2 regions of the Mesorhizobium sp. WSM4898 genome follow, and region 1 is predicted to be linked to the other one. Evidence: predicted binding sites of a transcription regulator. Region 1 holds the regulator's gene; the other holds the start of a gene.
What was found. The regulator PhoB, encoded in region 1, activates phosphate uptake and scavenging genes when phosphate is short. The targets are predictions, from matches to a motif close to TGTCATNNANCTGTCAT.
Positions count from the first base shown of each region.

Region 2: a site for PhoB is predicted at 3,793-3,809, ahead of P9228_RS02680 (DUF1045 domain-containing protein). Genes of this name have one in related genera too.

Region 1 is NZ_JARTVQ010000013.1:32,557-43,086, reverse strand. Features, by position in the region: gene P9228_RS29030 (response regulator) at 1-1,736, shown strand, start outside; gene pstS (phosphate ABC transporter substrate-binding protein PstS) at 2,256-3,314, shown strand; gene pstC (phosphate ABC transporter permease subunit PstC) at 3,377-4,363, shown strand; gene pstA (phosphate ABC transporter permease PstA) at 4,367-5,218, shown strand; gene pstB (phosphate ABC transporter ATP-binding protein PstB) at 5,215-6,018, shown strand; gene phoU (phosphate signaling complex protein PhoU) at 6,039-6,743, shown strand; gene phoB (phosphate regulon transcriptional regulator PhoB) at 6,763-7,452, shown strand; gene P9228_RS28995 (hypothetical protein) at 7,449-7,808, opposite strand; gene P9228_RS28990 (ROK family transcriptional regulator) at 7,827-9,068, opposite strand; gene xylF (D-xylose ABC transporter substrate-binding protein) at 9,416-10,456, shown strand.
Region 2 is NZ_JARTVQ010000001.1:523,023-533,552, forward strand. Features, by position in the region: gene iolD (3D-(3,5/4)-trihydroxycyclohexane-1,2-dione acylhydrolase (decyclizing)) at 1-1,508, shown strand, start outside; gene iolE (myo-inosose-2 dehydratase) at 1,681-2,595, shown strand; gene P9228_RS02670 (hypothetical protein) at 2,659-2,871, shown strand; gene iolB (5-deoxy-glucuronate isomerase) at 2,886-3,698, shown strand; gene P9228_RS02680 (DUF1045 domain-containing protein) at 3,848-4,555, shown strand; gene P9228_RS02685 (alpha-D-ribose 1-methylphosphonate 5-triphosphate diphosphatase) at 4,586-5,725, shown strand; gene phnN (phosphonate metabolism protein/1,5-bisphosphokinase (PRPP-forming) PhnN) at 5,722-6,348, shown strand; gene P9228_RS02695 (ABC transporter permease) at 6,491-7,486, opposite strand; gene P9228_RS02700 (sugar ABC transporter ATP-binding protein) at 7,483-9,048, opposite strand; gene P9228_RS02705 (sugar-binding protein) at 9,170-10,132, opposite strand.

The DNA of each region.
Region 1 (10,530 bases):
ACATTACGGAACTGAAACAGCGCGAGGCCGAGCTCAGCGAGGCGCGCCGGCGTGCCGTGCTTGCCGACCGCGCCAAGTCGGAGTTCCTCGCCAATATGAGCCACGAGATCCGTACGCCGATGAACGGCGTGCTCGGCATGGCCGAGTTGCTCGCAAAGTCGGACCTCGACCCAAAGCAGAGGACGTTCACCGACATCATCGTCAAATCGGGCAACGCGTTGCTCACCATCATCAACGACATCCTCGACTTCTCCAAGATCGACGCCGGCCAGCTCGTGCTCGACCCGGCGCCCTTCAACCTTGCCGAGGCGATCGAGGATGTGGCGACGCTGGTGTCGACCCGCGCCAAGGAAAAGGACCTCGAGCTCATCGTTCGCGTCCAGCCCGGGCTCGACGGGCAGTTCGTCGGCGACGTCGGCCGGATCCGACAGATCGTCACCAACCTGCTCGGCAATGCGGTGAAGTTCACCGACAAGGGCCATGTGCTGGTCGACGTGACCGGCGAGCGCGTTCCGTCGGGGACGAAGTTCGCCATCTCGGTCACCGATACCGGCATCGGCATTCCCGAAGACAAGCTGAAGCTGGTGTTCGAGAAATTCAGCCAGGTCGACACCTCCTCGACAAGACGGCACGAGGGCACCGGGCTCGGCCTTGCCATCACCTCGCGGCTGGTCGAGCTGATGGGCGGCGAGATCGGCGTCGACAGCGCCGAGGGCAAGGGCTCGACCTTCTGGTTCACCGTCACGCTGCCGCGGGCCGAGCGAGGCGGGCAGCGGATCATGCCGGTCGACGTGACCGGCGCGCGCGTGCTGATCGTCGACGACAATGCCGTCAACCGCGCGATCCTCAGCGAGCAGATGGCTTCGTGGACCTTCGATTCCTGCGCGGCCGAAAGCGGAGCCGAGGGACTGAAGGTGCTGATTGCGGCTGCCGCCTACGGCGTGCCTGTCGACTGCGTCGTGCTCGACTACCAGATGCCGGGCATGACCGGCGCCGAAATGGCGCGCATCGTGCGCAACACCGCCGGCCTCGCGCACACGCCGATCATCATGCTGACCTCGGTCGACCAGTCGCTCGCCAGCGCCGCCTACCGCGATCTCGGCATCGATGCGCAGCTGATCAAGCCGGCGCGTTCCTCGATCTTGCTGGAGACGCTGGTCGCCACCATCCAGCGTCATCGCCACAGCACGGCGGCCATCCATCCGGCCTTGACCGGCGACGTCGAGACCGGGGCCGGCGCGCCGCAGGCGTCCACGGCGCAGGCGACCGCGGCGGATCGCGTCCTGCTGCAGCCGCCGCCGGCGCGTGCCCGTGCACGCCTGGCCGGCGCGGAGGCCGGGCTCGACATTCTCGTCGCCGAGGACAACGAGGTGAACCAGATGGTGTTCACGCAAATCCTGGGCGAGACCGGATACCAGTTCGAAATCGTCGGCAACGGCCGCAAGGCGCTGGACGCCTTCGGCAGGCTTAACCCGCGCATGATCCTGATGGATGTGTCGATGCCCGAGATGAGCGGCCTGGAGGCGACCGCGGCCATCCGCCGGCTCGAAGCCGAGATGGGCACGCATGTGCCGATCGTCGGCGTCACCGCGCATGCACTGAAGGGCGACCGCGAGCGCTGCCTGGAAGCCGGCATGGACGATTACCTGCCGAAGCCGATCAGCCCGAAGGCGCTGCTCGAGAAGCTTGAAAGATGGCTCGGGTCGGACGCGGAAGTCCGCCGCAGCGCCGGATAACAGCCTTTCTGCGCGGCCGTTCACGGCGTCATCGACGAGGTCCGTCGGCGGGCGTCCAACGCAGACATATGGTGTGATCGCACCATACAAAACGAAGGCCAGGTCAGGACAATGGCTGCTGTCGATTCCGCCCTTCGGTTACGGGCGGGAGCAGCGACCGCCGGCAAGGAACAGCGTCGACTCTACCCCAACGGACCTGTTTTCGGCGATGGCCAGGCCATGATCCGCTCTGGCGCACAGGCAACGCGCTCTCGTCCGGATTTTATTTCCCGGCGGCCGGAGATCCGGCCGCCGGGATAATTTTTGATTCAAAAGTCGGACAAGCTACTGATTCCCGCGGCAAACTTCGGCTGGGTCCGCAAATGGCGGCCGCAGGCCCCCCCAAGGCATCCCCGTTCAGGCGTTACCGGGCTGACACGAAACTGTCATGCGACTGTAATAATCGACGTCTATTGCGCTCGTCAGGCGCCGACAGAAAAGGGTTGCCGAAAGACCATATTCCGAACAGGAGCAGGCCACATGAGACATTTCATCCGCTCGGCGGCCGTTGCGATTGCAATGGCTGCGGCATCTACGCTTTCCCTCTCCGCCGCTATGGCGGCCGACATCTCCGGTGCCGGCGCTACCTTCCCCTATCCGATCTACGCCAAGTGGGCCGACGTCTACAAAAAGGAGACCGGCATCGGTCTCAACTATCAGTCGATCGGCTCCGGTGGCGGCATCAAGCAGATCAAGGCCAAGACCGTGACCTTCGGCGCCTCGGACGCGCCGCTCAAGGGCGAGGATCTCAAGTCGACCGGGCTCGCGCAGTTCCCGATGGTGATGGGCGGCATCGTTCCGGTCGTCAACCTCGAAGGTGTCAAGCCGGGCGAACTGGTGCTCGACGGCCCGACGCTGGCCGACATCTTCGTCGGCAAGATCACCAACTGGAATGACGAGGCGATCAAGAAGCTCAACCCCGACGTCAAGCTGCCCGACCAGGCGATCGCGGTCGTGCACCGTTCCGACGGCTCGGGCACCACGTTCAACTTCAGCTACTATCTGGCCGAAGTCAGCGCCGACTGGAAGTCGAAGGTCGGCGTCAATACCGCGCTCGAGTGGCCGGTGGGCATCGGCGCCAAGGGCAACGAAGGCGTCGCCAACAACGTCGCGCAGACTGGTGGCGCGATCGGTTATGTCGAGTATGCCTATGCTAAGCAGAACAAGCTCACCTATACCGACCTGATCAATAAGGATGGCAAGAAGGTAGAGCCGACCGCTGCCGCGTTCTCGGCCGCTGCAGCCAATGCCGACTGGAGCTCCAAGCCTGGCTACGGCGTCATCCTGGCCAACCAGGCTGGTGCTGAAAGCTGGCCGATGACCTCCGCGACCTGGATCCTCGTCTACCAGAAGCCCGACGATGCGGCGGCCACCACCGAAGCGCTCAAGTTCTTCGCCTGGTCCTACGCCAAGGGCGACGACATGGCCGCCGAGCTGGACTATGTTCCGATGCCCGACGCGGTCGTGAAGAGCGTCGAGGAAATGTGGAGCAAGGACATCGTCGACAGCAACGGCAAGCCGCTCTACTCCGGCATGTAATTCCTCCGGAATAAGGAGGGCGCCTCGGGCGCCCTCCTGTCTCTTTCGAAATGCGAGGGCAAATGACAGCCGTTTCCGAAGCCGTGACATCGTCCGCCATACGGACCAGGGAAGCGACGGTGCGCCGCTTCGCCCTGACCGACACGATCTTCCGAACGGTCACGCGCCTCTCCGCCATACTCGTGCTGGTTCTTCTGGGCGGCGTCGCGGTCTCGCTGATCGCCGGCTCGTGGGAGGCGCTATCGAAGTTCGGCTTCTCCTTCCTGACGACTGAATCCTGGAATCCGGTCACCGAGAATTTCGGCGCGCTTGCGCCCATCTACGGCACCGTCGTCACCTCGGCCATCGCCATCCTCATTGCCGTGCCGATCGGCATCGGCATCGCCGTCTTCCTGACCGAGCTCTGCCCGCGCCCGCTCAGGCGCCCGATCGGCATAGCGGTCGAGCTGCTCGCCGGCATTCCCTCGATCATCTACGGCATCTGGGGCCTGTTCGTCTTCGCGCCATTCCTGCAGACGACGGTACAGCCATTCATCATCAATCTTTTCCACGGCATACCGGGTCTCGCCAGCCTGTTTGCCGGTCCGCCCTACGGCATCGGCCTCCTGACGTCGTCGCTGATCCTCGCCATCATGGTGCTGCCCTTCATCACCTCGATCACCAAGGACGTGTTCGACACGGTGCCAGCGGTGCTGAAGGAATCGGCCTACGGCATCGGCTGCACGACCTGGGAAGTGACCCGGCGTGTGGTCATTCCCTATACGCGGGTCGGCATCATGGGCGGCGTCATGCTCGGTCTCGGCCGCGCGCTCGGCGAGACGATGGCCGTCACCTTCGTCATCGGCAATGCGCACCGCATCAGCGCCTCGCTGTTTGCGCCCGGCACGACGATCTCGGCGACCATCGCCAACGAATTCACCGAAGCCGACGGCGAGCTTTACACGTCCTCGCTGGTCGCGCTCGGACTGATCCTGTTCATCATCACCTTCATCATCCTCGCGCTCGCACGCTACATGCTGTTGCGCATCGATAGCCGCACGGGAGCCTGACCGATGTCGACAGCCGCATCGCTCCACCGAAGCCGCAAGCGCAAGAACGCCGTGATGATGGCGCTCTGCACCATAGCGGCGGGCATCGGCCTCGTCTGGCTGGCGCTGATCCTCGGCGCCCTTCTCTATAAGGGGCTCTCGGGTGTCTCGCTTTCGGTGTTCACGGAAATGACGCCGCCGCCCGGCGACGCCGGCGGCCTGCTCAACGCCATTTACGGCAGCATCGTGATGACCGTGATCGGCATCGTCGTCGGCACGCCGATCGGCGTGCTCGCCGGAACCTATATGGCCGAGTACGGGCGCTTCTCGCGCCTCACGACGGTGGTGCGCTTCATCAACGACATCCTGTTGTCGGCGCCATCGATCATCGTCGGCCTGTTCGTCTACGAGCTGATGGTGCGGCCGATGGGTCATTTCTCGGCGATCGCCGGCGCGGTGGCGCTGTCGATCCTGGTGATCCCCGTCGTCGTGCGCACCACCGAGGACATGCTGAACCTTGTGCCCAACGCGCTGCGCGAGGCCGGCACCGCCATCGGCGCGCCGCGCTGGGTGGTGATCCGCTCGGTCGCCTATCGCGCCGCACTGTCCGGCATCGTCACCGGTATATTGCTGGCGATCGCCCGGATTTCGGGCGAGACGGCGCCGCTGCTCTTCACCGCGCTCAACAACCAGTTCTGGTCGAGCAATCTCAACGCGCCGATGGCCAGCCTGCCGGTGACCATCTTCCAGTTTGCGCTGAGCCCTTATGAGGAATGGCAGCAACTGGCCTGGACGGGCGCACTGATAATCACCCTGACGGTTCTCGGGCTGAGCATCTTCGCCCGCAGCCTTACCGGACGCAGAGAGGACAGATGAAACCGATGTTGTCCACCGACCTGAACGTAGCCGAGACGACCGCCGAGAAGGCCAAGATCGAAGTCAAGAACCTCAACTTCTACTATGGCCAGTCGAAGGCGCTGAAGGACATCAACCTGTCGCTGCCCGAGCGCAGCGTTACCGCCTTCATCGGACCTTCGGGCTGCGGAAAGTCGACGCTGCTGCGCGTGCTCAACCGCATCTACGAGCTCTACCCGAAGCAGAGCGCCGAAGGCCAGGTGCTGCTCGACGGCAAGAACATCCTCGACCGCTCGCAGGACCTCAACCTGCTCAGGACCAAGATCGGCATGGTGTTCCAGAAGCCGACGCCGTTCCCGATGTCGATCTACGAGAACATCGCCTTCGGCGTCAGGCTGTATGAGAAGATCAGCAAGGCCGAGATGGACAATCGCGTCGAACAGGCGCTGAAGCGCGCCGCGCTGTGGAACGAGGTCAAGGACAAGCTCAACGCCAGTGGCCAGAGCCTTTCGGGCGGCCAGCAGCAGCGGCTCTGCATCGCCCGCACCGTGGCGGTGAAGCCGGAGGTCATCCTGCTCGACGAGCCGGCATCGGCGCTCGATCCGCTCTCGACCGCCAAGATCGAGGAGCTGATCGACGAGCTGCAGGCCGACTACACGATCGTGATCGTCACCCACAACATGCAGCAGGCGGCGCGCGTCTCGCGGCAGACGGCGTTCATGTATCTCGGCGAGCTGATCGAATTCGACCGGACCGAAAAGATTTTCACCTCGCCCCGCGAGAAGCGCACGCAGGACTACATCACCGGCCGCTTCGGCTGAGTTCATACGAGGACATAACCATGGCCCATACGGTCGCTTCCTTCGACGAGGATCTGAGGCAGATCAGCCAGCTCATCCGCGACATGGGCGATCTTGCCGGCTCGATGGTCGGCGCGTCGACCAAGGCTCTGCTGAATTCCGACAACGCGCTGGCGCAGCGCGTGGTCTCCGACGATGCCATCATGGACGCGCGCCAACGCGAGCTCGACGATCGCGCCATCACGCTGATTGCCAAACGCCAGCCGATGGCCGACGACCTGCGCAGCGTCGTTGGCGCCATCCGGATGGCCGGCGATCTCGAGCGCATCGGCGACCTTGCCAAGAACATCGCTAAGCGCGTCGGCTCGGTCGGCATCAGCGCCGCGCCGCGCGACCTTTCGCACTCCATCGATTCGATGGCGCAGCTGGTGCTGATCCAAGTGCAGGGCGTGATCGAGGAATACACGGCCGGCGACGCCACGGCGCTCGCCAAGCTCCGCAACGACGACGAGCGCATCGACGTCAAATACACCTCCGTCTTCCGCGAGCTCCTGACCTACATGATGGAGGATCCGCGCAACATCACGGCTTGCACGCATCTGTTGTTCTGCGCCAAGAATCTGGAGCGCATAGGCGACCACGTCACCAACATCGCCGAGAACGCCTACTATGTGCTGACCGGCGCGCAATTGCCCGCGAATCGTCCTAAGCAGGACGAGACGGCGATGTCGGCGCCGGCGGCCTGACAGCGAAGGTGCCTGCTAAATGATCGCGCCACGCATCATGGTGGTGGAGGACGAGGAGCCGCTGGGGGTGCTGCTCCGCTACAACCTCGAATCCGAGGGCTATCAGGTCGAGGTGGTGACGCGCGGCGACGAGGCCGAGATCCGCCTGCAGGAGAATGTGCCCGACCTTCTGGTGCTCGACTGGATGGTGCCGGCGGTGTCCGGCATCGAGCTTTGCCGGCGCCTCAGGATGCGGCCCGAGACCGAACGCCTGCCGATCATCATGCTGACCGCGCGCGGCGAGGAAAGCGACAGGGTGCGCGGCCTCTCGACCGGCGCCGACGACTATCTGGTCAAGCCGTTCTCGACGCCGGAATTCATGGCCAGGGTCAAGGCGCTGCTGCGCCGCGCCAAGCCGGAGGTGCTGTCCAGCGTGCTCAAGGTCGGCGACATCGTGCTCGATCGCGAATCGCATCGCGTCTACCGCAAGAAGAGCGAGATCCGGCTCGGCCCGACCGAGTTCAGGCTGCTGGAATTCATGATGCGGCATCCCGGCCGGGTGTTCTCGCGCAGCCAGCTGCTCGACAATGTCTGGGGCGAGACGATCTATATCGACGAGCGCACCGTGGACGTGCATGTCGGCCGCCTGCGCAAGGCGGTCAACAACGGCCGCATGCCGGACGTCATACGTACCATCCGTGGGGCGGGCTACGCGATCAGGGAAGATTAGCCGCCGGCCTGGAGTTCATCCGTGCCTTCCAGGCGAGACAGTGCAGCCCAAAGCGCGTCGAACTCCGCTTTGGCAATCTCGCGGGTTTGCAAACCATCGTGCTCGGCCTCTTCCACCGTAGGCAGCTCCCCCTCGGGCAAGTGGTCGCCGTCGAGGCCTCCGGGATATGCGAGGAGCATGCGGCCATCGGCGTATATGTGTATTGCCCGACGACCAAGATTCTCGGCATCGCATTCGAAATAGTACAGGGTTGGCAAATCCGCGCCCCCAGGCGTGACACTCATGAGCCAGCGAGCGGGAGGGCCGAAGTCAGGCAGATAATAGGTTACGCCAAGCCGGTTCTTGTAGCTCTTCATCATAGGCACTCGTCGGCCTCAGGCGACATTCTTCCCCGCGCCGCTTCTCGCCTGCACGCCCGGCGCGAAAATCTCCTGGTCGACGAAGGTCAGCGCGCGCACGGCGCAGCCTTCGCGGATCAGCGGCAATTCGTTCGGCTCGGTATCGAAGGAGATCGAATTTGAATGCTGGCCGCCGGCGGTCTGGGCGATCGCCTCGCGCAGCGCCGGCTCGATCAGGTCGAAGGCGGCGGCGCTGACGCCGACCATGGCGACCGGCGCCGGGTCGATCAGCGCGAACAGGCTGCCGAGGCCGAAGCCCAGCGCCTCCCCGGCCCGGCGATAGGCCTCGCGCTCCGGGCCATCTGTCTCGCGCGCCTTGGCGGCGAGCGCCCGCATGTCGGCGTCGCCGACATCGATCGGCTCGGCGTCCTCGCTCATCTTCATGGCGCTGCGCCAGATGGCGTAGTTGCCGGCATAGGCCTCGACGCAGCCGCGGCGTCCGCAACGGCAAAGCGCGCCGCTCGGACGATGGATCATGTGGCCGAACTCGCCGCCTGAAGAATGCGTGCCGGTGAACAGCTCGCCCTTCAGCACCAGGCCCATGCCGATGCCGTGCGAGAGCAGGATGGCGATGAAATTGTCGCGATAGCGGTGGGGATCGCGCCACTGCAGCGCCACAGCCATCATGTTGCAGTCGTTCTCCATGGTGGCTGGAATGCCGAATTCCTTTTCAAGAATGTCGGCGAAGGCAATGTCGGTCAGCGGCGTGATCGGCGACCACAGCATGGCGCGGGCATGGGAATCGGTGATGCCCTGGATGCCCATGGCGATGCGGGCGACGCTGCCGACGTCGAGGTCCGGATCGTCCAACCGGCGCCGCACGATCGCCAAGCATTCGCCGATCAGCTCGTTGCGCGGCATGGTGAGGGTATCGAGGCGGCGCTGCTCCTCGGCGATGACCTGGCCCGCATAATCGATAACGGCGACCGAGAGGAAATTGAGCGACAGCACCACCGTTACCACCGCCGCCGCCTCCGGCTTGAGCGCGAGGCCCACCTGTGGCCGGCCGCGCTTCAGAGACGCGGTCTCGCTCGGCTTGCTCTCGGCCAGGATGCCTTCCTGGATCAGGTCGGAAGAGATCGCCGAAATGGTCGAATGGCTGAGCCCGGTGGTCGCGGCGATTTCCGTGCGCGACGGTTGGCCGGCCCGGCGCACGGCCGAGAGCACCATGGCGCGGTTGCGCCGGCGCAGATCGTCGTGGCGGATTCCGACCGACATTTTTTCTCCTCCCAGTCAGCGCGGCCTCTCGATCATGCACAGGACCCGGCGACGCGCCAGATCGATTCACCCGGACGCCGGCACCCGAACCGTCCTGGTTTTTTAACATTTTCGGTGGACGCGGTCTGCGCTTCCTCCGAACTGTTCCGCGATAGTGGCAGAAGCGGTCGGCACTGTCATTATTTATTGCGGGTCTCGAAAAAAAGAACGCGACACCTCAAAACCGTCAGAATTGCAGTTGACAGCGCTTTGGCGTTCGATCAGTATTTTTTCGAGGCTCGAAAAAAAGCCTCTAATGGCCTTCGGGCCAGTCTGGGTCGCGCCGCGAGGGGCGCAGGGAGGATATCATGAAGAGATTCGCAGCCGCCATGCTGGCGGGCGTCGCCATGTCGTTGACGTTGGCGTCGGTCGCCGAGGCGAAGGACAAGGTGATCGGCGTTTCGTGGTCCAATTTCCAGGAAGAGCGCTGGAAGACCGACGAAGCGGCGATGAAGAAGGCGATCGAGGCCGCCGGCGACAAGTATATATCCGCCGACGCACAGTCCAATCCAGGCAAGCAGCTGACCGACGTCGAAAGCCTGATCTCGCAGGGCGCCAATGCGCTGATCATCCTGGCGCAGGACGCCTCGGCGATCGGACCGGCGGTGCAGAAGGCACTCGACGAAGGCATTCCGGTCGTCGGCTACGACCGCCTGATCGAGAACAAGGACGTGTTTTATCTGACCTTCGACAACAAGGAAGTCGGCCGCATGCAGGCCCGCGAGGTGTTCAAGGCCAAGCCCGAGGGCAATTACGTCTTCATCAAGGGCTCGGGCGCCGACCCGAACGCCGATTTCCTGTTCTCCGGCTCGATGGAAGTGCTGAAGGAAGCCATCGACAGCGGCAAGATCAAGAATGTCGGCGAAGCCTATACCGACGGCTGGCTGCCCGCCAACGCGCAGAAGAACATGGAGCAGTTCCTGACCGCCAACGACAACAAGGTCGACGCGGTGGTGGCGGCCAATGACGGCACCGCCGGCGGCGTCGTCGCGGCTCTGACGGCGCAAGGGCTGGCCGGCACCGTTCCGGTCTCGGGCCAGGACGGCGACCATGCCGCGCTCAACCGCATCGCGCTCGGCACCCAGACGGTGTCGGTGTGGAAGGACGCGCGCGAGCTCGGCAAGCACGCCGCCGAGATCGCCTCGCAGCTCGCCGACGGCAAGAAGATGACCGACATCGCGGGCGCCAAGGACTTCACGACGCCTGGCGGCAACACCGTCAAGTCGCTGTTCCTGACCCCGGTCGCAATCACCAAGGATAATCTCAACCTCGTCATCGACGCGGGTTGGATCAAGAAGGATGAAGTCTGCGCGGGCGTTGCCGCCGGCAGCGTCGCGGTCTGCAACTAAGCTGGCCGTCAGGTTCAAACGCAGCGCCGCGGCCCGACAGCCGCGGCGTTTCTCCAAAGGCTTTCGGGCGTACT
Region 2 (10,530 bases), on a different contig from region 1:
TGCTTCCCGGCGATATCTTCGCCAACCGCTTGCCCGACCCGGTGCTGCAGCAGGCCGAAGATTTCTCCGACGGCACGGCGAGCGTCAACGACTGTTTCCGCCCCGTCTCGCGCTATTTCGACCGCATCACGCGGCCGGAGCAGATCATCCCGGCGCTGAACCGCGCCATGCTGGTGCTGACCGATCCGGCCGAATGCGGCCCGGTCACGCTTTCGCTCTGCCAGGACGTGCAGGCGGAGGCCTATGATTATCCGGAAAGCCTGTTTGCCGAGCGCGTCTGGACGCCGCGCCGGCTGCGCCCGGATCGCAACGAGCTGGCCGTCGCCGTCGCGGCGCTGAAGAACGCCAAGAAGCCGCTGGTGATCGCCGGCGGCGGCGTTCTCTATTCGCAGGCTTCCGGAGAGCTGGCCAAGCTGGTGCAGGGCGCCGGCATTCCGGTTTGCGAGACGCAAGGCGGCAAATCCTCGCTGCCCGACGATCATCCGCTCAACATGGCGGCCGTCGGCGTCACCGGCACATCAGCGGCCAACCGGCTGGCGGAAGAGGCCGATGTGGTTCTTGCCGTCGGCACCAGGCTGCAGGACTTCACCACCGGCTCCTGGGCGCTGTTCAAGAATGCCGGCCGCACCATTGTCGGGCTCAATACCCAGGTCTTCGATGCCGGAAAGCACTGGGCGCTGCCGCTGGTTGCCGACGCCACCGAAGGGCTCGCCGAGCTGTCCGCCGCGCTGAAGGGCTGGAAGGCGCCGACCGCCTGGACCGACAATGCGCTGAAGGGCAAGACGGAATGGCAGGCTGCCGCCGCCAAGGTGACGGCCTCGACCAACGCCGCCTATCCCTCCGACGCGCAGGTGATCGGCGCCGTGCAGCGCGCGAAGGGCTCGGGCGTCACGCTTTTGCATGCCGCCGGCGGGCTGCCCGGCGAATTGCACAAGCTCTGGCAAGCGGGCGCGCCCGGTTCCTATCACGCCGAATACGGCTTCTCGACCATGGGCTACGAGATCGCCGGCGGGCTCGGCGTCAAGATGGCGAAACCCGACCAGGAAGTCGTCGTCATGGTCGGCGACGGCTCCTATCTGATGCTCAATTCCGAGATCGCGACGTCGGTGATGCTCGGCCTGAAGCTCACCATCGTGTTGCTCGACAATCGCGGCTATGGCTGCATCAACCGGCTGCAGATGGCGACCGGCGGCGCCAACTTCAACAATCTCTTGAAGGACGCTCGCCACGAGGTGATGCCCGACGTCGACTTCGCCGCCCATGCGGCCAGCCTCGGCGCCGTCGCCGAGAAGGTGGCCTCGATTGCTGAACTCGAGACGGCGCTCGCCAAGGCGAAGGGCAACGACAAGACCACCGTGCTGGTCATCGACACCGATCCGCTGGTGTCGACCGAGGCCGGCGGCCACTGGTGGGATGTTGCCGTGCCGGAAGTCTCGTCGCGGCCGCAGGTGAACGCGGCGCGCAAGGCGTATGACGAGAAAAAGCTCATGCGGAGCTTAGGTGATTGAAGCTGGCGCTGCCCCTCACCCTTGCCCTCTCCCCGTGAAGAACGGGGAGAGGGGGCCGCCAGCGCCGAAGCCTGTCCCTTCTCCCCGTCATTCACGGGGAGAAGGTGCCGGTAGGCGGATGAGGGCAGCGCCGACGAGCGAAAGTTGAACGATCCGAACCTGGAGTGACGACTTGAAAGCCAAACTGGGCATGTCTCCCATCGCGTGGTGGAACGACGATCTCGTGGAATTGAGCGATGATGTGTCGCTGGAGGAGTGTTTGCGCCAGTCGCGCTCGGCCGGCTTCACCGGCATGGAGATGGGCCGCCGCTTCCCCCACGACCCGAAGGTGATGCTGCCGATCCTGAAAGAGGCCGACGTCACGCTCTGCGGCGGCTGGTTCTCCGGCACGCTGGTCGATGAGGACATGTCGAAGAACAAGGATCGCATCCAGCCGATGATCGAGCTGTTCAAGGCGGTCAACGCGCCCTGCATCGTCTATGGCGAGGTCGGCCGCTCCATCCAGGGCGACCGCTCCAAGCCTCTTGCCACCAAGCCAAAGCTTCCGGCCGACGAGATGAAGGCCTATGGCCGCCGCGTCACCGAATTCGGCGAATGGTGCGCCGACCAGGGTATGCCGCTTTCTTACCATCATCACATGGCGGCCGTGGTCGAGACCGAGCCGGAACTCGATTCCTTCATGCATCATTCCGGCGAAGGCATCCCGCTGCTGCTCGATGCCGGCCATCTCGCCTTCGCCGGCGGCGATGTGCTGCGCGCCATCGACAACCACCACAAGCGCATCAACCACGTCCATGTGAAGGACGTGCGCATGAACGTGATCGACGGGCTCGACCGCACGAAACAGTCCTTCCTCGATGCCGTCGCGCTCGGCGCCTTCACCGTGCCCGGCGACGGCTCGCTCGATTTCGGCGCGATCGTCCAGCGCTTCGCCGACTACGGCTATGAAGGCTGGTTCGTGGTCGAGGCCGAGCAGGATCCGAAAAAGAACCCGCCGCTGAGGATGGCTGAGGTCGGCCACAAGGAGCTGATGCGGGTGATGACGGCCGCCGGTTATACGGTCGAGACGCAGGGCTTCCCGGCGTAAGCGGTGGATTCGTCCGGCCGCTCGCTCTATCTGATGCGTTTGGACAAGTCCCGGATTGGCGCGATGAAAGACTATGAACACCCCTTCTTCCGACCGCTGTGGCGGCGCATTGCCGTCGTCGCCGTCTGCCTAATCTGGTCGGTGATCGAATTCGCCTCCGGCACGCCGTTCTGGGGGGTAATCGCGCTCGGCTTCGCCGGTTACGCGGTGTGGCAGTTCTTCTACCTCTACAAGCCGGCCGAGGAGCCCAAGCCTCCGGCCGAGCCGAAGGAATGACCCAGGAGACAAAAATGTCGAAACTGCTCGTCAAGGCCGACAAGGGCCACGGCCACGTCGCCCACGTCACCCCGCAAAGCGCGGGCTGGACTTACGTGGGTTTCGATCTCCACCGCTTGCGGCCGGGCGAGACGGCCGCCGGCGAGACGGGCGAGCGCGAGGTCTGCCTGGTGTTCGTCACCGGCAAGGGCAAGGCTGCGGCCGCCGGCAAGGATCTCGGCCTGCTCGGCGAGCGCATGTCGCCCTTCGAAGGCAAGCCCTGGTCGGTCTATGTGCCGCAAGGCTCCGACTGGGCAGTGACCGCCGACACCGAGCTGGAGCTTGCCGTCTGCTCGGCGCCCGGTCTTGGCGGCAGCCTGCCCGCCCGCGTCATTGCGCCCGACGATCTCGGTCAGGAAGTGCGCGGCAAGGGCACCAACACCCGCTACGTCACCAACATCCTGCCCGAGGGCAAGCCGGCCGACTCGCTGCTGGTGGTCGAGGTCATCACGCCCGGCGGCCATACCTCCAGCTATCCGCCGCACAAACACGACCAGGACAATCTGCCGGCCGAGTCCTATCTCGAGGAGGCCTATTATCACCGCCTCAACCCGCCGCAGGGTTTCGCCTTCCAGCGCGTCTACACCGACGCCGACAGAAATGGCGTGCGCGATCTGGACGAGGCGATGGCGATCGAGGACGGCGATGTCGTGCTGGTGCCGAAGGGCTACCACCCGTGTGCGGCCTGCCACGGCTATGATCTCTATTATCTCAATGTCATGGCCGGCCCGAAGCGGACATGGAAATTCCACAACGCCGCCGAGCATGAGTGGCTGATGAAGGCGTGAGATTTTTCATAGCCCTCAACCTGTTGGTCCAGTTCGGGAAAATCGTCGGCTAAGGACCGCCGGAGCCTGGGTTGCCTTCGAAAACCCATGAAAGCTTCGTCAATCCGTCATGGAAATCACCTATGGCAGCGGTCTGACGAGGATTTTCGATGCGCTATGCCATTTACTTTACCCCGAGGCAGGATGAGCCGCTGGCGCGGATTGCCGCTAACTGGCTGGGGCGCGACCCGTTCGGCGCGCCGACGCGGCCGGTCGAGGGTGTGGGTGACCTGTCGGCGGCGGAAGTTGCCTTCCACACCGCCTCGGCACGGCGCTATGGGTTCCACGCGACGCTGAAGGCGCCGTTCCGGCTGGCGCCCAGCGAAACGGAAGCCTCGCTGCGGGCGGCGCTCGACGATTTCGCCGAGGCCACGGCACCAGTCGTCGTCCCGCGTCTGGTCGTCGGCCAGATCGACGGCTTTTTCGCGCTCGTGCCGGGAAGTCCTTTCGAGCCGCTCAACAGTTTCGCCGGCGAGGTCGTGCGCGCTTTCGACCGCTTCCGTGCGCCGCTGACCGAGGCCGAGATCGAGCGCCGCAGCCCAGACTCGCTGAAGCCGGATGAGTTCCGCAACCTCTGCCAGTGGGGTTATCCCTACGTCTTCGAGACGTTCCGCTTCCACATGACGCTCTCCGGACGGGTCGGGCCACAGGAAAGCCCGCGCCTTCGCGCTGCAATCGACAGCCTGTTCGCGGATGTGCTGCAGCGTCCGGTGCCGGTGGATGCGCTGACGCTGTTCGTCGAAACCGAACCGGGCGCGCCCTTCATGGTGCTCTCGCACCACGTGCTTGGACGCGGCCCGGCCAGAAAAACCGCCTGATGTCCGCCCGCCTGAGATAGGACTGCTGAAATGACCGCCGAGACCGTTTTGAACAATGCCCGCATCGTGCTGCCCGACGAGATCGTCGCGGGCTCGCTGCTGCTGCGCGATGGGCTGATCGCCGCGATCGAGCTGGGTGCGGCCCGCACCGGCGAGGACATGGGCGGCGACTATATCATCCCAGGTCTCGTAGAACTGCACACCGATCACCTCGAAGGCCATTACGCGCCGCGTCCGAAAGTGCGCTGGAACCCGATCGCCGCCGTGCTCGCCCACGATGCGCAGGTGGCGACCGCCGGCATCACCACGGTGCTCGACGCCTTGCGCGTCGGCATGGACGAGGATGCCGACCTGAAGTCCGACGACGTGCGCAAGCTCGCCGATGCGATCGAGGACAGCGTACGCCAGGATCGGCTCAGGGCCGACCACTTCATCCATCTGCGCTGCGAGGTCTCGGCGCCGGACTGCCTCGAGGCCTTCGCCAATTTCGAGACCGACGACAGGGTGAAGCTCGCCTCGCTGATGGACCACGCGCCGGGCCAGCGCCAGTTCGTCGATCTCGAGACCTACGCCTATTACTACCAGCGCAAACTGAAGCTGACCGACCGCGACTTCGAGAAATTCTGCGCGAAGCGTATGGCCGAATCGGCCAAGAATTCCGGGCCGAACCGCGTCTTCATTTCCGCCGCCTGCCGCGAGCGCGGCATCGTGCTTGCCAGCCACGACGATGCGACAGCCGGCCATGTCGACGAGGCGGTGGAGCAGGGCGTGCGCGTTGCCGAATTCCCGACCACCGAGGAAGCAGCGAGAGCCTCGAAGGCGGCAGGGCTCGGCGTGCTGATGGGCGCGCCCAACGTCATGCGCGGCTCCTCGCATTCGGGCAATGTGTCGGCGCGCTCGCTTGCCGGCGACGGTTTGCTCGACATCCTGTCGTCGGACTATATCCCCTTCAGCCTGATTCAGTCCGCCTTCTTCCTCGGCGATGTCGTGGAAGGCATTTCGCTGCCGCAGGCGGTCGCCATGGTCTCGAAGAACCCGGCGGAAGCGGTCGGCCTTAGCGATCGCGGTGTCATCGAGCCCGGCCGGCGCGCCGACCTCGTGCGCGTGCGCGTCGACCAGCATGTGCCGGTCGTGCGCAACGTCTGGCGTCAGGGCAGGTGCGTCGCATGATGGGTTCTTCGCTGATCGAACGCGAACTCACCGAAACGCCTCCGATCCGCAACGGCGTGTTCGTCGCGGTGGTCGGGCCGAGCGGCGCCGGCAAGGACACGGTGATCGGCTACGCCAAGGCGCATTTTGCCGGCGAGACGCGGCTGGAGTTCGTCCGCCGCGTCATCACCCGTCCGAGCGACTCCGCCAGTGAGGACCACGATACGCTGGCCGACGCCGCCTTCGCCGAGGCGGAAGCGGACGGCGCCTTCGCCATCTGCTGGGACGCGCACGGCCTGCGCTATGGCCTGCCGGCCGATGTCGATTGGGCGATCGCCAATGGTCATGTTGCCGTTGCCAACGTCTCCCGTGCCGTCATCCCGTTGCTGCGTGAGCGCTATGCCAACCTGGCGGTGGTCGAGATCACCGCTGCGCCGGAGATCCTCGCCGAGCGGCTGGCGGCGCGCGGCCGTGAATCGCGCGGCGAGGTGCTGGCGCGTCTGGCGCGCAGCACCAGCGTGACGCTTTCCGGGCTGGATGTCACCTCCATCGACAACAGCGGCGCCAGAGAGATCGCCGGCGACCGTTTCGCCGAGGTGCTGCGCAAGGCGATGGCGTTTTCGGACCTTTCGGACATGATCTGAGGTGTATTGATTCAGGTGATGCCGGCTTGCGAGTGGGAGGTTGGGCCGAGACTTGTTGATGTCGGCGCCAACGTCCAAAAAATGTGTGCAGCACGCGAAGTTGAAATCTGCCCCGCTGCCTGCCGAGATCGGACGAGGGAAGCTACTCCGCCGGCGCGCCGGCGACGTTCCGGCGCGACGCCTCCATCATCCGGCGCCGGGCGCGGAACACACCCCACTGCTGGTCGACCAGCACGCCGATCAGGATCACGCCGCCCATCACCGCGAAGTTCAGGGAGGACGGGATGCCGAGCAGATTGACGAGGTTTTGCAGTTCCTGCAGCAGCACGGTGCCGAGGATGACGCCTACGAGCGAGCCCTCGCCCCCGCGCAGCGAGAAGCCGCCGAGCACCGCCGCGGCGATGGCGTAGAGCTCATAGAACTGGCCGTGGCTCGCCGGCGAGATCGAGCGCGTGTACATGGCGAAGTAGATCGCCGACAGCGCCGTCAGCACACCGCAGATCACGTATGCCGCGATCACCACGCGTCCGGTGCGGATGCCCGAATACTTCGCCGCTTCCTCATTCTTGCCGATGGCATAGAGATAGCGCCCGAACACCGAGCGGTGCAGCACCACCCACATGACGATGGCGATCACGATCAGCGCGATGAAGGAATTCGGCAACCCGCCGGAGCGGCCGGCGGTCAGGAATTCGAGATCCGGGAAATTCTGGCCGAAAGCGAAGCCCGCCGTGCCGTCGGCGGTGTAGAAACGGGCGACGCCGCGGTAGATCAGCAGGCCGCAAAGCGTCACCACGAAGGGCTGCATCTTGAGCCGCGTGATCAGCCAGCCATGCACGAAGCCGATGATGGCGCCGAGCACGATGATCAGCACGAAGGCCAACGGCCAGTCCATCTCGCGCACGGCGATGAAGTCGATGAACAGCGTGCCGAGCAGCGCGATCAGCGAACCGACCGAAAGCTCGATGCCGCCGGTGATGATGACGAAGGCCTGGCCGATCGAAAGGATGCCGAACAGCGCGACCAGGTTGGAGGTGTTCGCGAGATTGATCGTCGACAGGAAGCGCGGATTTATAGCCGTGACCACCGCGCCGACCACCAGGATCAGGACCAGCAGGCCGAGGTCTTTCTTGCTCATTGCGCTCCTCCCGCGGCTTGCGCCAGCTTCGGCTTCTTGCCCACCGCCAGCAACAGCACGTTCTCCTGGCTGAAATCGTCCCGGTCGAGGATGCCGGAGATCTGCCCCTCATGCATGACCGCGATGCGGTCCGAGACGCCGATCACCTCTTCCATGTCGCTGGAGATCATCAGCACCGCGACGCCGGCATCGGCCAGCGCCCGCATCAGCGCGTAGATCTCGGCCTTGGCGCCGATATCGATGCCGCGCGTCGGCTCGTCGAGGATCATCACCTTGGGGTTCATCGCCAGCCATTTGGCCAGAACCACCTTCTGCTGGTTGCCGCCGGACAGCGTGCCGGTGCGGGTCAGGACCGATGGCGCCTTGATGCCGAGATCCTTCTTCTGCTTCTCGGCGGTGGCGAGCTCCGCGCTGGTCGACACCAGCGAGCGCTTCGCATGCGCCGGCATATTGGGCAGCGAAATGTTTTGCGCGATCGAGAGGTCGAGCAGGATGCCGGTCAGCTTGCGGTCTTCGGGTACCAGGAAGATGCCGCTCGCCACCGCATCGGCGGCCGATCCGACATTGAGCGCCTTGCCGTCCAGCGCGACACTGCCGCCGAGCCGCTCGTCGATGCCGAACAGGACGCGCGCGAGCTCCGTGCGGCCGGAGCCGACCAGCCCGGCAAGGCCGAGGATTTCGCCGCGCCGAAGCTCCAGGTCGACCGGGTGGTCGGGATAGGCGCTGGTGCGCACCGCTGTCGCCGAGAGTGCGACGCCGCCCGGCGCGCGACCCGCCTCCGCGGCTTTCTCGCGCTCCTTCAGCATGCGCCCGATCATCAGCTTGACCATCTGGTCGTGATTGATGTCGCTCTTCGGCAGCGTGCCGGCCAGCATGCCGTCGCGCAGCACCACGACGCGGTCGGCGACGCGCTCGACCTCGTGCAGGCGGTGCGAGATGAAGATGACGCTGATGCCTTCCGCCCGCAGTCCCTTGATCACGTCGAGCAGCTTTTCGGTCTCGGCGATCGGCAGGCTGGAGGTCGGCTCGTCGAGGATCACCAGCCGCGCCTTGATCGACAGCGCCTTGGCGATCTCGACCATCTGCTGCTGCGCCAGCGACAGCGAGGCGACCGGCGCGTCGGCCGAGAAATTGGCGCCGACGCGTTTCAGGAGCGGCGCCACCATCTCGCGCAGCTTGGCGCGGTCGACCAGCTTCAGCGGCCCGGCCTTGAGCGGCTCGCGGCCGAAGAAGATGTTGGCGGCGACGTCGAGGTTTTCGAACAGGTTGAGCTCCTGATGCACGAAGGCGATGCCGGAGCCGATGCTGGCTTCCACGGTCAAGCCGTCATGCGCGACGCCGTCGACGGTGACGGAGCCGCTGTCCGGCCGCGTCACGCCGCCGAGGATCTTCATCAATGTCGATTTGCCGGCGCCGTTCTCGCCGACCAGCCCGATCACCTCGCCCGGCCTGACCTCCATCGAGAACCCGTCCAACGCCACGACGCCGGGATAGGTCTTGCGCACGGCCTCGAGGCTCAGGAACGGAGCGGATTGGACGATGGATGGGTCGGAATAATTCATCACGCCATTGTTCATCGCGCTTATCGGCAGCCGGTGGGCTGCAGACTGACGGGCCGCATGCGGCCCGTCAATACGGACGCCGGCTCAAGGCGAAGCTTGAGCCGGCGCAACTGTGCATCGATTACTTGCCGGCCATCGCCTTCAGGTTGGCGGCATAGGCGTCGACATCGTCCTTGCCGATGATCTTGGTCGGCACGATGATCAAGCCGTTGGCCGGAATGCCCGACTTGTCGCCCTTGAGGTAGGCGGCCATCAGCTTCATGCCCTGATAGGCCCATTCGAAGGGCTGCTGCACCACGGTCGCGGCAACCGTGCCTTCCTTGACGCCCCCCAGCGTGATCGGATCGTCGTCGAAGCCGACGACGGTGATCTGGCCGAGCTTGCCGGCGTCGCGAAGCGCCTCATAGATGCGCGGCGTATTGTAGGAGTAGAAGCCGACCATGCAGGTGATGTCGGGGCTGGCGACCAGCGCGTCCTCGACATTCTTCTTGGCCCGTGCCTGGTCGATGTCGTCGCCGCGCACGTCCACCAGCTCGATCTTGCTGCCGGCAAGCCCCTCCTTCATGCCCTCGATGCGCTCCTTGGCATTGTCGGCGCCGAGCAGGCCGACGAAGCCCAGGCACTTGCCGCCGTTCGGCATCGCCTTCTTGGCGATCTCGGCCGCCTGCTTGCCGGCATCGACGTTGGACGAGCCGATATAGGCGACGCGCTTGGTCTGCGGGGCGTCGCTGTCGGTGGTGAACAGAGCCGTCTGCGACGCGATCTTGTTCAGCCCGTCGGTCGAGGTCTTGGGGTCGACCGCCGACACCATGATGCCCTTCACGCCGGCCGTCACAAGGTCGTCCATCAGGCGCTGCTGGATGGCGACCGACGACTGCTCGGGATATTTCAGCTCGAGATTGTAGTCGGGCAGTTCGCCCTGCGCCTTCTTCACGCCGGCTTCCGCCGCCTTCCAGAAGTCTGACGCGCCGTTGACGACAAAGGCCAGCGTCGGCTTGTCGTCGGCGCGCACGGCTGCGCTGGCCGTCAGGCCAATAGCCAAGGCCGCCGCGGCGACGGACGCGTTGCGTATCATGGATTTCATGCTTCAACCTCCCTTTTGAAACTCATCGCTGCTGTCTCGGCTGCGGCCTGGACGCCCTCCTCCTCAAGGGTCTGGCACCTAAGTCCGGGGCCGATCCAGCCGCGACCGAAACACTAGACACAGATTTGACGTTCGTAAATAGTCCGATTTGTCTGACATTTTCGTGAGGATGAGGGCAGCCCTCTTCCGGCAAATTGCCGGGCAGCGAACCTGCGCTCCTCCCAGATGCCGTCGCCGCAGCTCGCCCGGCGACGCGTTGACAGTAGATCGCTTACCGATATTAGTAAATAGTATTAGTCGCGGGATCGGACCGGCGCCCCAGCCACGGCGAACCGGGTGCCGCGGTGGGCGCCGGCGGAAGCAGGATTTGCGCTGGTCGGGTCGGCAAAACTCGGGAA